2 regions of the Phreatobacter sp. AB_2022a genome follow, and region 2 is predicted to be linked to the other one. Evidence: predicted binding sites of a transcription regulator. Region 2 holds the regulator's gene; the other holds the start of a gene.
The links. The regulator PhoB, encoded in region 2, activates phosphate uptake and scavenging genes when phosphate is short. The targets are predictions, from matches to a motif close to TGTCATNNANCTGTCAT.
Positions count from the first base shown of each region.

Region 1: a site for PhoB is predicted at 3,713-3,729, ahead of OZ671_RS19185 (UDP-2,3-diacylglucosamine diphosphatase). Genes of this name have one in related genera too.

Region 1 is NZ_JAPSET010000027.1:7,882-15,198, forward strand. Features, by position in the region: gene OZ671_RS19170 (polysaccharide deacetylase family protein) at 1-693, opposite strand, end outside; gene OZ671_RS19175 (IclR family transcriptional regulator) at 984-1,742, shown strand; gene OZ671_RS19180 (glycosyltransferase family 4 protein) at 1,752-2,771, opposite strand; gene OZ671_RS19185 (UDP-2,3-diacylglucosamine diphosphatase) at 2,771-3,598, opposite strand; gene OZ671_RS19190 (class I SAM-dependent methyltransferase) at 3,868-4,548, shown strand; gene OZ671_RS19195 (M3 family oligoendopeptidase) at 4,709-6,553, shown strand; gene OZ671_RS19200 (ester cyclase) at 6,553-6,984, shown strand; gene OZ671_RS19205 (hypothetical protein) at 7,015-7,317, shown strand, end outside.
Region 2 is NZ_JAPSET010000015.1:143-7,459, forward strand. Features, by position in the region: gene phoU (phosphate signaling complex protein PhoU) at 178-885, shown strand; gene phoB (phosphate regulon transcriptional regulator PhoB) at 905-1,606, shown strand; gene OZ671_RS12710 (flavin-containing monooxygenase) at 1,684-2,961, opposite strand; gene OZ671_RS12715 (SDR family oxidoreductase) at 2,958-3,899, opposite strand; gene OZ671_RS12720 (bile acid:sodium symporter family protein) at 3,896-4,849, opposite strand; gene OZ671_RS12725 (ABC-F family ATP-binding cassette domain-containing protein) at 4,984-6,798, opposite strand; gene OZ671_RS12730 (methyl-accepting chemotaxis protein) at 6,869-7,317, opposite strand, start outside.

The DNA of each region.
Region 1 (7,317 bases), on a different contig from region 2:
GTCGCGGCCGCGGGTGAAGATTGCGTCCGAGGGCTGCTGCTGGACGGCCGAGAGCACGACGTCGTTGATCTCGACCGTATAGGGCACGGAGACGATCTCGCCGGCGCGGGTCCGGATCGCCACCGGCTGATCGTCCAGGACCCAGTCGGCGACATATTCGATGCCGGCCTCGGCCAGCAGGTCGACGGTTTCGTCGGTCTCGGTCAGGCCCGGGCTTTCCCAGCCGCGAACCGGCTTGCCCGTGAAGGCGCCGATCGCATCGATGGTCTGGCGGATCGCCGCGGCCTGATCGGCCACGCGGTGCATCGGGCCCTGCACGAAGCCGTGGCCGATGAAGTCCCAATCCGCCGCGCGGGCCGCTTCGCAGGCGGCCGGATAGGCCGCGATCGCCGAACCGTTGACCGCGAAGGAGGCCTTCAGGCCGCGCGCCGCGAGCACGTCGACAAAACGCCAGAAGCCGACGCGCATGCCGTATTCGTGCCAGGCCCAGTTCGGAACGTCGGGCAGGAGCGGCTGTCCCATCGGCGGTGGCAGGACTGCCCGGGGCATCGCCCCGGTCGGCTCCCAGTTCTCCACATTGACGATGGTCCAGACTGCGACCCGCGCCTTGCCGGGCAGCTTGAAACGGCGCCCGACGATCGGGTCGTAGGGAATACGTTCCCGGACGGTCCGTCCGGGCCGGTCATTGCTCATGATGCAGGGCCTGTCCTTCGCTCGAAGTTCCAATAAGTGGAATCCGGAAACGATAGGAACCGGCGGCACGGCCCGTCAAAATTTATCGCATTTTCCAGAATAGAATTTCGGAATATGGAATTTTGTCCAAAACATGAAAGCTGGATCGGGTCGGACAGGCGATCTTCCAGCCATTTGGAACCTCCCGGACGATCGCCGGGATCGTTGACACTTCAATAATTCCATATAGTAGAATTTCATTGTGCGCCATGAGCATGGCGTCGGCGCGGCGGGGATCGAAGGGGCTTACCGTGACATCCATCTCGGGCACGCAGACCATTTCGCGCGCCGTCGGCGCCTTGCGCTTGGTCGCCGCGCGGCACGGCAAGGCCGTCCGCCTCGCCGACATTGCCGAGGCCCTCGCCCTGCCCCGCCCGACCGTCCACAGGCTGCTGCAGGCCCTGGTCGAGGAAGGCCTGCTCGCCCGCGATCGCAGCTCGCGCCGCTATGTGCTCGGCAGCTTTTCGCTCGAGCTCGGCCTCGTCTCGGCCCGGTCCCTGACCATGCACCAGCAATGCCGCCCGGCGCTCCAGCAGCTCGCCGAGCGGACCGGCGACACATCCTTCCTGTTCGTGCGCAGCGCCAATGACAGCGTCTGCATCGATCGCGTCCAGGGCACCTTTCCGATCCAGACGCCGTCGGTTCCGCTCGGCGCCCGGCACCCTCTGGGCATCACCGCCGGCGGCCTCGCCCTGTTCGCCGCGCTCGATGACGCCGACGCCGAGCAGGTGCTCGCCGACATCGACCCGCTGCTCCATGCCTATGGCCGGATGACCGGCGACGAGCTCCTGCGGCTGCGGCGCCTTGCCCGAACGACCGGCCATGCGCTGATCGGCAACCGCGCGGTGCCCGGGGTGACCGGCGTCGGCCTGCCGATCTTCGCCCCGACGGGAAGTGCCGTCGCCGCGGTCGCCGTCGCCTCGACCAGCGAGCGCATGACGGCGGCACGTGTCGCCGAAATCCTGCCCGACCTGCGGGCGGCGGCCGACGCCATTACCCGCCTCACCTGACGGTCGCGGTCACGCGGCGCGGCAGGGCGCCATGTCGAAAGGAGCGAGCGCCTCGGCGAACTGGCGGGCGGCGGCGGTCCAGGACCGGCCTTCCGCGACGGCCCGGCAGCGCGCCCGGTCGAGCGTCAGCGCGATGGCGATCGCCTTGGCCAGATCCTCGTCGAGGCAGGCGATCGTCGGATCGGCCACCACGTCGATCGGCCCGGGCACCGGAAAGGCCGCGACGGGCACCCCGCTCGCAAGCGCCTCCTGCATGACGTTGCCATAGGTGTCGGTGCGGCTCGTGAACACGAAGACGTCCGCGCCGGCATAGATCTCGGCCAGCGCCTCGCCGGTGCGCGCGCCAAGGAACACCGCATCGGGAAAGCGCCTTTCGAGCTCGGCGCGCTGCGGCCCGTCGCCGACCACCAGCTTGGTGCCGGCCACGTCGAGGCCGAGGAAGGCCTCGAGGTTCTTCTCGACCGCCAGGCGGCCGACGCTCAGCATGATCGGCCGTGGCCAGTCGAGCCGCTGGCCCGGCCGCGACCGGAACAGCTGCGTGTCGACGCCGCGCGCCCAGAGCGTCAGATTGGCGAACCCCCAGCGCTCGAGCTCCCGGCGCATGGTTTCGGTCGGCACCATGGTGCGCTGCGCCGCGCCGTGGAAATGGCGCAGCCAGGCATAGGTCCAGGCTTCCGGGATCGGCGCCCGGGCTCTGACATAGTCCGGATAGCGGGTGTGATAGCTGGTGGTGAAGGGCAGCCGGCGCGTCAGGCACCAGCGTCGCACCGCGTGCCCGATCGGGCCTTCGGTGGCGATATGGACGGCATGGGGCGCGATCGCGTCGAGCCGGCGGGCGACGGCCGATCCGGCCATGATCGCCAGCCGGATGTCCGGATAGGTCGGCAGCGGCAGGCTTGGCAGGCCTTCGGCCGTGACGAAATGGGCGGCGATGCCGAACTGCGGCAAGGCGGCCGCGGTTTCCTGGAGCGAGCGCACCACGCCGTTGATCTGAGGCGACCAGGCGTCGGTTGCGACCGCGAGGCGCATCAGGCGGCAACCTTCCGACCGCCGGGCAGCGGCAGGGGCAGATCGGCTTCGGCCTCGGCGGCGGCGGCCGGCGCCGCCGTCTCCGGCAGGATCTCGGTCCAGCGGACGATCTCGAACCGGCCCTCATAGGTCTCGACGAGCGCCGAGCAGCTCTCCACCCAGTCGCCGCAGTTCATGTAGCGGATGCCGTGCTGGTCGTGGATGGCGGCGTGATGGATATGGCCGCAGATGACGCCGTCGACCTTCTGCCGGCGTGCCTCGCTGGCGAGCGCCTCTTCGAAGGCGCCGATGAAGTTGACCGCCTTCTTCACCTTCAGCTTGGCCCAGGCCGACAGCGACCAGTAGGTCAGCCCCAGCTTGCGCCGGACGAGATTGAACCAGCGGTTGAGATAGATCGCCGCGTCATAGGCCCAGTCGCCGAGATGGGCGAGCCAGCGCGCATGCATGACCACCACGTCGAAGGCATCGCCATGCACCACCAGGAAGCGCTTGCCGTCGGCCGAGGTGTAGATTGCCTCGTCCATCACCTCGATGCCGCCGAAATGGGTGCCGAAATAGTCGCGCAGGAATTCGTCGTGGTTGCCGGGGAGATAGATGATCTGCGACCCCTTGCGCACCTTGCGCAGCAGCTTCTGCACCACGTCGTTGTGCGATTGCGGCCAATGCCAGCCGCGCCTGAGCTGCCAGCCGTCGATGATGTCGCCGACGAGATAGATGACGTCCGCGTCGTTGTAGCGCAGAAAGTCGATGAGCAGCTTGGTCTGCGACCCGCGCGCGCCAAGATGCACGTCGGAAATGAACATTGCCCGGTAGCGCTTCTCCGCCATGACCTGGATCCCGCTGCAAAAGCCGTGACCGCCAGGAAGCAGATTCCGTTACAGCTTTTGTGACAGCCGGCCAGCATCAGGGGTTCCACGCGGCGCCGAATAGCGGTTCGCTGCTGTCGCAAGACTGTCGCATGGGCTTGCTAGGCGCTCGGCGAGCCGTCGTTTTCGCCTCGAACTCTTGAGTCGACGGCCCCGTCGTCCCGCACGATCGCCTGAAGACCTTCGGGCGATCACGTCCTCTCGCACCGTCCAGACGCAAGGAGCCCGACATGGCAGGAGATCTCGATCGCGAAACGATGGAGAAAGCCTATGCCCGCTGGGCGCCGATCTACGACGCCGTCTGCGGCCCGGTCTTCGAGCAGGGCCGCCGGGCGGCCGCCCAGGCGGCGCGGCGCGTCGGCGGCCGGATCCTGGAGGTCGGCGTCGGCACCGGCCTGTCCTTCTCCGACTACGACGCCACCACCGAGATCACCGGCATCGACCTGTCCGAACCGATGGTCGCCAAGGCGCGCGAGCGGATGACGAGCGGCGCCTTCCCCCATGTGAAGGACGTCCGGGTCATGGACGCCCATGACCTCGCCTTTCCCGACGCGAGCTTCGACTGCGTCGTCGCCCAGTTCGTGATCACCCTGGTCGAGCGCCCGGAGCGGGTCCTGGACGAGTGCGCGCGCGTCGCCCGGCCCGGCGCCGAGATCATCCTCGTCAACCATCTCTATTCCGAACGGGGGCTTGCCGCCGCCATCGAGCGCTGGTTCTCCAAGCACGCCCACACATTCGGCCTGCGTCCGGAATTCCCCTTCGCGCGCCTCGAGGCCTGGGCTGCCAACCACGGCGGCGCCGAGGTGATCGAGCGCCGCCGGGTCGGTCCGCTCGGCGTCTATTCGCTCGTCCGCTTCCGCAAGCGCGGCGCCGGAATGGCCGCCGACCCGCGCCGGCTCGCGGCCGGCTGAGCGCTCCGGCCCCTGCCGGGCACCCCGCTTGTGTAACGGAACGTTGCCGGAAGGCAACGCCGCCGAGGTTCCGGCACGCCCGGGCGAAGCACCGCATTGATCGGACCGGCGGTTCCGACCATAGGGGACGTTTCTGTTCGTCCCGTCGGAGGCTCCATCCATGCGTCGAACGTTCCAGGCTGCCCATGCGAAAGGCGCGGGCGAACGCGCCAAGGCCACGGACGCGCTCGGCGCCTTGCCGCAGTGGGATCTGAGCGCGCTCTATCCGGCCATGGACGCGCCGGCGGTGCGCCGCGACCTCGACAAGGCCGAGCGTGAGGCCATCGCCTTCGAGACCGCCTTCAAGGGGCGCCTGGCGGCCATCGCCGCGGATGCCGGCGCCGAGGCCGAGCTTGCCGACGCGGTCGTCCGCTACGAGGCGCTCGAGGACCTGCTCGGCCGCCTCGCCTCCTTCGCCGGCCTCGTCTATGCCGGCGACACCACCGATCCGATCCGCTCCAAATTCTACGGCGACATCCAGGAGAAGATCACCGCGATCTCGTCGCATCTCCTGTTCTTCACCCTGGAGCTCAACCGCATCGAGGATGCCCATATCGAACGGGCCATGTCCGGCGCGCGGCTCGGCCACTACCGGCCCTGGCTGGAGGATCTCCGGCGCGACAAGCCGTTCCAGCTCGAAGACCGCATCGAGCAGCTGTTCCACGAAAAGAACATGACCGGCCGGGCCGCCTGGAACCGGCTGTTCGACGAGACCATCGCCAATCTGCGCTTCACCGTCGATGGCGAGAGCCTGACGCTGGAACCCACCCTCAACCTGCTGCAGGACCCGGCCGAGGAGCGGCGCAAGGCGGCCTCCGACGCGCTCGCCGCCACCTTCAGGGACAATCTGCGCACCTTCACGCTGATCACCAACACCCTCGCCAAGGACAAGGAGATCGTCGACCGCTGGCGCGGCTTCGAGGACGTCGCGGATTCCCGCCACCTGAGCAATCGGGTCGAGCGCGAGGTGGTCGACGCCCTGGTCGCCGCGGTGCGTGCCGCCTATCCGAAGCTGTCGCACCGCTACTATAAGCTGAAGGCGCGCTGGTTCGGCCGCGACACACTGAACCATTGGGACCGCAACGCGCCGCTGCCCAAGGTCGAGACCCGCACCATTCCCTGGGCCGAGGCACGCGACACCGTGCTCTCGGCCTATGCCGGCTTCTCGCCCGATATGGCCGCCATCGCGCGGCGCTTCTTCGACGAAAGCTGGATCGACGCGCCGGTACGGCCCGGCAAGGCGCCGGGCGCCTTCGCCCATCCGACCGTGCCGTCCGCGCATCCCTATGTGCTGCTCAACTACCAGGGCAAGCCGCGCGACGTGATGACCCTTGCCCATGAGCTCGGCCACGGTGTCCACCAGGTTCTGGCTGCGCCGAACGGGCCGCTGATGGCACCGACCCCGCTGACCCTGGCCGAGACGGCCTCGGTCTTCGGCGAGATGCTGACCTTCAAGGCCGTGCTGGAAGCCACCACCGACCGCGTGCAGAAGAAGGCCCTGCTCGCCTCGAAGGTCGAGGACATGATCAATACGGTGGTCCGCCAGATCGCCTTCTATTCCTACGAGCGCAAGGTGCACATCGCCCGCCGCGAGGGCGAGCTGACCGCCGACCAGATCTGTGAGGCCTGGATGAGCGTGCAGGCCGAAAGCCTCGGCCCGGCCATCGTGCTGAAGCCGGGATATGAGACCTTCTGGGCCTATATCCCGCACTTCATCCACTCGCCCTTCTACGTCTACGCCTATGCCTTCGGCGACTGCCTCGTGAACTCGCTCTATGCCGTCTACGAGACCGCCGACAAGGGCTTTGCCGAGCGCTATCTCGCCATGCTGGCCGCCGGCGGCACCAAGCACCATTCCGAGGTGCTCGCCCCGTTCGGGCTCGATGCGCGCGAGCCCGCCTTCTGGCAAGGTGGTCTCAGCGTCATCGAGCGGATGATCGCCGAGCTGGAGGCCATGGAGAGCTGATGTCGCACCAGACCGAAATCGTCACGCTGTTCTACAAGGGCCTGTGGGACAAGGCGGACAAGAGCCTCATTCCCACCATCTTCCACGAGGGCTTCACCTTTCGCGGCTCGCTCGGCCCGGTCCTGGTCGGCCACGAGGCTTTCGCCGGCTACGTCGATTTCGTCACCGGGGCGCTCGAGAACTATACGAGCGACATCCTGGAACTGGTCGAGCAGGACAACCGCGTCGCCGGCCGGCTGCGCTTCCATGGCCTGCACCGCGCCGAGCTGTTCGGTTTCGCGCCGACGGGCAAGCACGTTGCCTGGGCCGGCGCGCCGTTCTTCACCTTCGAAGGCGACAAGGTGCGCGATCTCTGGGTGCTCGGCGATGTCAACGGACTGCTCGAGCAGCTCCGCGCCAACCAGGCGGCCTGGGATCCCGGCCGGGCCTGAACCCTGCCCGCTCGCAACCGGACGACCGCCATGCGCGAAGTCTACCGCAATACCCGCTGGCGCCGCGTGCGCTTCCTGCAGGCGCTGTTCTGGGCCGCGACGGCAGGCTTTGCCTGGCTCGCCTGGTCGACGCGCATCGAGGATCCCTCGAACAATCACCTGGCCGCGCTGATCCTGACGCCGATCGTTGCCGCCGCGGCACTCGGCCTGGAGTTCTATCTGAGGCTCTACGTGACGGCGCTCTACGCGTCCGACACGGCGGTGACGGTCGAGACGCTGTCCACCATCGGCCGGAGCCGGGCGACCTATCCCATGTCCGATATCGTCTTTGGC
Region 2 (7,317 bases):
GTGCCGCCGGCGGCGGAACTTGCCGATGTGACGGCGGAATGTCTTGTCGCATCCCTTACAAGCGCTTGAATGCTTGGCTTTTTCATCGTCATTGATGTGTCACGTCGCAAGCATAGAACCGTCGTCATACACGGGTAGGGAAAAGCCCCTTTTCCCGAGCCCGCCCAGGAGACCTGCATGACCGAGCATATCGTCAGCGCATTCGAGAACGAGCTGAAGGGCTTGGCGCAACGCGTCGCCGAAATGGGCGGGCTGACCGAGAAGCAGATCGTCGGCGCCATCGACGCCTTGATTCGCGGCGACGTGGCGCTGGCCTCGACGGTGCGCGCCGCCGATCCGGCGATCGATGCCATGCAGCGCGAGATCGAGGAGGCCGGCATCCTGGTGATCGCCAAGCGCCAGCCGATGGCCATCGACCTGCGCGAGATCGTCGCCGCGCTGCGCATCGCGGCCGATCTCGAGCGGATCGCCGATCTCGCCAAGAACATCGCCAAGCGGGTCATCGCGATCAACGGCTCGCTGCCGCTGCCGAAGGTCACCGGCGGTTTCGATGCCATGGCCCGCCTCGCGCTGGAGCGCATCAAGGAGGTGCTCGACGCCTTCGCCCAGCGCGACGTCGCGGCCGCGCTGGAGGTCTGGAAGTCGGACGGCGATATCGACGCGCTCTACAATTCGCTGTTCCGCGAGCTGCTGACCTACATGCTCGAGGATCCGCGCAATATCGGCGCCTGCACCCACCTCCTGTTCTGCGCCAAGAACCTCGAGCGGATCGGCGACCACGCAACCAACATCGCCGAGACGATCTACTACGTGGTCAACGGTACGACGCTCGCCGAGGAGCGGCCGAAGCTCGACACCACGTCGATCGTCTCGGCCGGCTCCTGACCAACAAGGGACTGAACTCATGACCGCACGCATCATGGTGGTCGAAGACGAAGAACCGATCACCGTCCTGCTCCGCTACAATCTCGAAGCCGAAGGCTATCGCGTCGAAACCGTGATGCGGGGCGACGAGGCGGAGGTGCGGCTGCGCGAGGCGGTCCCCGATCTGATGCTGCTCGACTGGATGCTGCCGGGCCTGTCCGGCATCGAGCTGTGCCGGCGCATCCGGCTGCGCGCCGAGACCGAGCGGCTGCCGGTGATCATGCTCACCGCCCGCGGCGAGGAGGGCGAGCGCGTGCGCGGCCTGGCTACCGGCGCCGACGACTATGTGGTCAAGCCGTTCTCGGTGCCTGAGCTGCTGGCGCGCATCCGCGCGCTGCTGCGCCGGGCCAAGCCGGAACATCTCTCCAGCCTGTTGAAGTCGGGCGATATCGAGCTCGACCGCGAGACCCGCCGGGTGCATCGGTCGGGTCGCGAGATCACGCTCGGGCCGACCGAGTTCCGCCTGCTCGAATTCCTCATGCAGTCGCCGGGCCGCGTCTATACCCGCGAGCAGCTGCTCGACGGTGTCTGGGGCCGCGACGTCTATATCGACGAGCGCACGGTGGACGTGCATATCGGCCGCCTGCGCAAGGCGGTGAAGCGCGGCCGCGAGGCCGATCCGATTCGCACCGTGCGCGGCTCGGGCTACGCCTTCAACGAGCGCTTCGCCGGGGCGGCGTAGGCCCGCGCCCGGGAGCGCGAGCCTCGAACCACGGCCGGCCTCGATGCCGTTGGCGTCGGTCCGGACGCGATCCGGCCTCAGCTCAGCCGTTCGATCGCCCGGCCCAGAACGCGCTTGTAGTCCACGAAATCGATGAAGATGCCGTGCGGACCGGCATCGGCCGGCCGCGGCCCGGCGCAATGCCGGCCGATTTCGCGGCGGAAGGCTGCCGCACGCACCGGCCGGTCGCGCCGCGCCGTCAGATAGCTCGCCACCGCCCGTGCCTGCAGGTCGCGCCCGGGCCAGCCGATGCCGCCGCCCTCGATCATGCCGACGACGAAGAGGTTGTTGTCCGCCGGCGGAAAGATGTTGAGATAGAGGTGCGGGGCGGGGGCCTGCCAGTTCAGCTCGCTCTTCAGCGCGGCCTCGTCCAGGAACGGGAAGGTGATCCGGTAGCCGGTCGCGAACAGCACGAGATCGACCTCGTCGGCGCGGCCGTCGGTGAAGATGACGCGATCGTCGTCGAGCCGGGCGAGCGGCGGCCTCAGGCCGATATCGCCCTGGCCGAGATGCTGCAGCACCAGCGTGTTGACGATTGGCGTGCGGTCATACAGCCGGTGCGCCGGGCGCGGCAGGCCGTAGCGTTCCGGCGGGCCCACGACGAAACCGAGCACGGCCTCGTGCACGATCGAGCGGAGGCGTCGGGGCAGAACGAAGCGGGCCTTGTGATTGGCCTCGTCGGCGGGCCTGCCGCGGAGGAATTTCGGGGTGAAATGATTGCCGCCGCGCACCGACCACAGGACCTTGGCTGCGCGGTGCACCGCATCGACGGCCAGATCGCAGCCGGTATTGCCCATGCCGACGATCAGCACGCGCCGGTCGGCGAAGATGTCGGGGCTCTTGTAGGTCTTGGCATGCATGAGGTCGCCGGTGAAGGTGCCGGGCACGGCCGGCAGTTCCGGGTCGCTCAGATGGCCGTTGGCGATCACGACGCCGGCATAGGTCTCGCTCGTCCCGTCGTCGAAGGTCGCCTGCCAGCGGCCGTCCTCCTGGGCGAGCCGGGTCACGGCACGGTTGAAGCGGATCGACGGGTAGAGGTCGAAATGGCCGGCGAAGGCCTTGAGGTAGTCGAAGACCTGGGTGTGGTGCGGATAGGCCGGCCAGTCGGCCGGCATCGGATAGTCGGCGAAGGCCGTGGTGGTCTTGGACGAAATGAGATGGGTGGTCTGATAGATGCTGCTCGACGGCGCGCCGTAGAGCCACTGGCCGCCGACATCGAGATTGCACTCGACCACCTGGAAGGGCAGTCCCGTCTCCTTGAACACCCGCGCGGTGGCAAGTCCCGACGGGCCGGCGCCGATGATGAGATAGGTCATGCCGCGGCCCTCGCCTGCCAGTAGCGATCGAAGGTCTCGGCCGCCGACAGGGTCGGCCGGTAGCCGAACCGGGTCTTCAGCCGATCATTGGCGAGCACCGGCCGGTACTGCAGGAAATTGACCTGCGCCGGGCCGAGCGTCGTCAGGCCGAGCCGGTTCGCGAGCCCGAGTGCCAGGCGCATCAGCCCGGGGGGAACGGCGAGGTAGGGCTTGCCGATCCGCCTGGCGATCTCGGCAAGCGTCAGCGTGCCGTCGCCGGCCAGATTGTAGATGCCGGGCGGGCTTTCCGCCGCGCAGGCGCGGCCGAGGGCCGCCACCACATCGGTCTCGCTGACGAGGCTGAAGGGCGTCGCGCTGCCGGCAAGGCCGATCACCACGGGCCGCTCGAAAATGGCGGTGATCTGGTTGGCGACGCCCGGGCCCAGCACGGTGCAGGGGCGGAACACGACCTGTTCGAGGTCCGGATGGGCCAGCCGCGCGGCGGCGAGCAGTTCCTCGACCTGCCGCTTGTGCCGGGAATAGGGGAAATCCTCGTTGCCGCGCAGCGGGCTGTCCTCGGTGAGCGGAACGGCATTGTCGGCATGATAGCCATAGGCAGCGCCGCTCGAGGTCACCACCAGGCGGCGCGCGCCGGCGGCGAGGCATGCCGCCACGACATGACCGGTGCCGACGACGTCGATCTCGCGGTCGCGCGCGGCATCGCCGCCGGCGGCGACCACCGATGCCAGATGCACCACGACGCGCGGGCGGGCCGCGGCGATCCGGTCGGCGAGCGCGGGATCGCGAATGTCGGCCTGCTCGTAGCGGATGCCGGGGACCGGGGCGGCGGGCGCCCGGATGTCGAGCCCGACGACCGGTTCGCCGCCGCCGGCAAGCTGCCGCACCAGGGCAGCGCCGATGAAGCCAGCTGCGCCCGTGACCAGGATGCCCGTGTTCATTCCGCCGCCGCCCTGCGGTCGCGGCGGGTCCAGAAGGCGGCGAGGGCCCAGCCGGAAACGATGTGCCAGACCCCCCAGCCGGCGGCGATCAGGGCGGCACCGCCCAGGGCGTCGAACTGGTTGAGAATCAGGGCAAGGCCCAAGCCGGAATTGTGCATGCTCACCTCGATGGCCATCGCGCGGGTATCGTAGTCGCTGAGGCGCCACAGGCGCGCCGACAGCCAGCCGATGCCGACCGCGATGGTGTTGTGCAGAATCACCAGGGGAATGATGTCGCTGATGAAGGTGAGGAAATAACGGCCGTTGGCGACGCTCGCCGCAACGATGAAACCGACGAGGAAGACGAAGGACGCGATCTGGAACGGCCGGCGCAGCCGTTCGGCCAGCCGGGGCCAGCGGTGCACGGTGATCATGCCGGCGATCAGCGGCACGCCGATGAGCAGGGCGGTCGTGCCCAGAAAGCCGGCGGGCTCGATGCTGACCTGGCGCAGCAGCGCGGCGGTCGAGGGGTTGAGGCTGGCCCAGATCAGGATGTTGAGCGGTGTCGTCACGACCGCCAGCATGTTGGAAATGCCGGTCATCGAGATCGACAGCGCGGTGTTGCCGCGGGCGAGATGCGTCATCAGGTTGGAGATGTTGCCGCCCGGGCAGGCCGCGACGATGATCATGCCGAGCGCGACGCTCGGCTGGGGCTTCAGGATCATCGTGATGGCATAGGTGACCGCCGGCAGGACCAGGGTCTGGGCGATAAGGCCGGTCATGGGCGCGAGCGGCCGCGAAAAGACGTCGACGAAATCCCTCAGCCTGAGCTCCAGCGCGACGCCGAACATGATCAGAGCCAGGATGCCGTTCAGAACCAGTTGGCCGGTCGGGTCGATGGCGATGAGAACGCTGTCGATACCGGAAGTGGCGAGGCCAGATCCCGCGCCGGCCGCGTGTGCGACGTCCATTCGCGCCCCCCGCAGGCGGCGGCTCCGACCCGCGCGGGCCCCCCGGCCCGCCATCAAACCCCTGCTCCAGCGAGCATCGCAAGTTCGTCAGCCGGCTTCAAGCCGGCTCCGCCCCGCCTGGCCGGCGGGGAGGGTCAGCCCTCCAGGCTTTCCTTCAGGAGTTCGAGCTCCAGCCAGCGCTCCTCGGCCGCGCTGAGCTCGGCCTCGGCCTTGGCGAGCGCGGCGGACGCCTTGTCGAAGGCCGCCCGGTCGCGGCTGTAGAGCCCGTGGTCGGCCAGGATCGCCTGCAGCTTGGCGATGTCGCGGCCAAGCGCTTCCATGCGTGCGGGCAGCGCGTCGAGATCATGCTTCTCGCGGAAGGACAGCTTGCGCTTCGGCGCCTCGCGCACCGCCTCGGCGCGCGGCGCCGCGCCGTCGGCCGCCCGTTTCGCGGGTTTGTCCAGGCCGCGCGCTGCAATGCCCGCGCCGCGCTGGGCGACCATGTCGGAATAGCCGCCGGCATATTCGACCCAGCGGCCGTCGCCCTCGCTGACCAGCACCGAGGTGCAGATCCGGTCGAGGAAGTCGCGGTCGTGCGAGACCAGGATCACCGTGCCCGGAAAGTCGGTGAGCATCTCCTGCAGGAGGTCGAGGGTTTCCAGGTCGAGGTCGTTGGTCGGTTCGTCCAGGACCAGCAGGTTGGCGGGGCTTGCCAGGGCGCGCGCCAGCAGGAGCCGGCCGCGCTCGCCGCCGGAGAGCACGCCCACCGGCGTCCCCTTCTGTTCGGGCGTGAACAGGAAGTCCTTCATGTAGCCGATGACGTGACGGTTCTCGCCATTGACGGTGACATAGTCGCCGCGGCCGAGCGTCAGGGCGTCCATCAGCGGCGTCGTCGGGTCGAGGGCCTCACGCTTCTGGTCGAGCGTGACCATCGCAAGGTTGGTGCCGAGCTTGATGCTGCCGGCATCCGGCTCGAGCGTGCCGGTGAGGAGACCGACCAGTGTCGTCTTGCCCGCGCCGTTCGGGCCGACAATGCCCAGCCGGTCGCCGCGCAGGATGCGGATGGTGAGGTCGTCGACGATGCGGCGTGGGCCGTAGGCCTTGGCAATGCCATGGGCCTCGACCACGCGCTTGCCCGACAGCTCGGCCTCCGAAATGGTCATGGAGACGTTGCCGACGGCCTTGCGGTGCTCGCGAAAGTCCTTGCGCAGGCTCTGCAGCTGGCCGAGCCGGCGGACATTGCGCTTGCGCCGGGCCGAGACGCCGTAGCGCAGCCAGTGCTCCTCGCGGGCGATCTGCCGGTCCAGCTTGTGCTGGTCCTTTTCCTCCTGCTCCAGCACCTCGTCGCGCCAGGCCTCGAAATGGGCAAAACCCTTGTCGAGCCGGCGGGTCACGCCGCGGTCGAGCCAGACGGTGGCGCGCGACAGGTTTTCCAGGAAGCGGCGGTCATGGCTGATCATCACCACCGCCGAGCTGGTCGCGCCGATCGCCCGTTCCAGCCATTCGATGGCCGGCAGGTCCAGATGGTTGGTCGGCTCGTCCAGGATCAGGATGTCGGGCGAGGGGGCCAGCGCGCGCGCGAGCGCAGCCCGCTTGGCTTCGCCGCCCGACAGGGCTGTCGTCGCCTCCTCGCCGGTCAGGCCGAGCTCGTTCAGGAGGTAGCGCGCCCGATAGGGGTCGTCGCCCGGGCCAAGGCCCGCCTCGACATAGGCCAGCGTCGTGGCGGCGCCCGAGAGGTCGGGTTCCTGCGGCAGGTAGCGGATCGTCGCGCTCGGCTGGGCGAAACGGCTGCCGCCGTCGGCCTCGACAAGGCCGGCGGCGATCTTCAGGAGCGTCGACTTGCCGGAACCGTTGCGGCCGACCAGCGCCAGCCGGTCGCCGGCCTCGACGGACAGGGCTGCGCTGACCAGAAGCGGCGTGCCGCCGAAGGTCAGGCGGATGTCCTGCAATTGCAAAAGGGGAGGAGCCATGGGCCCGCCTTTAGCATTGTCGGGCGATGAGCGCATCCGCCTCCTTGCCGTTCCCGTCGCCGGAGGCCGTTCAGGCTGCGGCCACCTCGTTCAGGAAGCCGTCGACCGAGCGCGACAGGCGCTCGCCGGCGCGGCTCAGCGCGTCGGAGGCGGTCAGCACATGGGTCGACTGGGCGGAGGTTTCGGCGATCACGCCCTTCACATCGGCGACGTTGCGCGACAAGGCCTGGGTGCCGGTGGCCGCGCGCTGGATGGTGCGGGCGATCTCGGCGGTCGCAGCGTCCTGTTCGGTGATGGCGGTGGCAACGGTCGCCGTCACCGCGGTGATCTCGCCCATCGTACCGGTGATCGCCTTGATCGCGGCCACCGCGCCGACCGTCGAGGCCTGGATGCCGGCGATCTGCGCGGCGATGTCGTCGGTGGCGCGGGCGGTCTGGCTGGCAAGGCTCTTCACCTCCGCCGCGACCACGGCAAAGCCCTTGCCGGCCGAGCCTGCACGCGCCGCCTCGATCGTCGCAT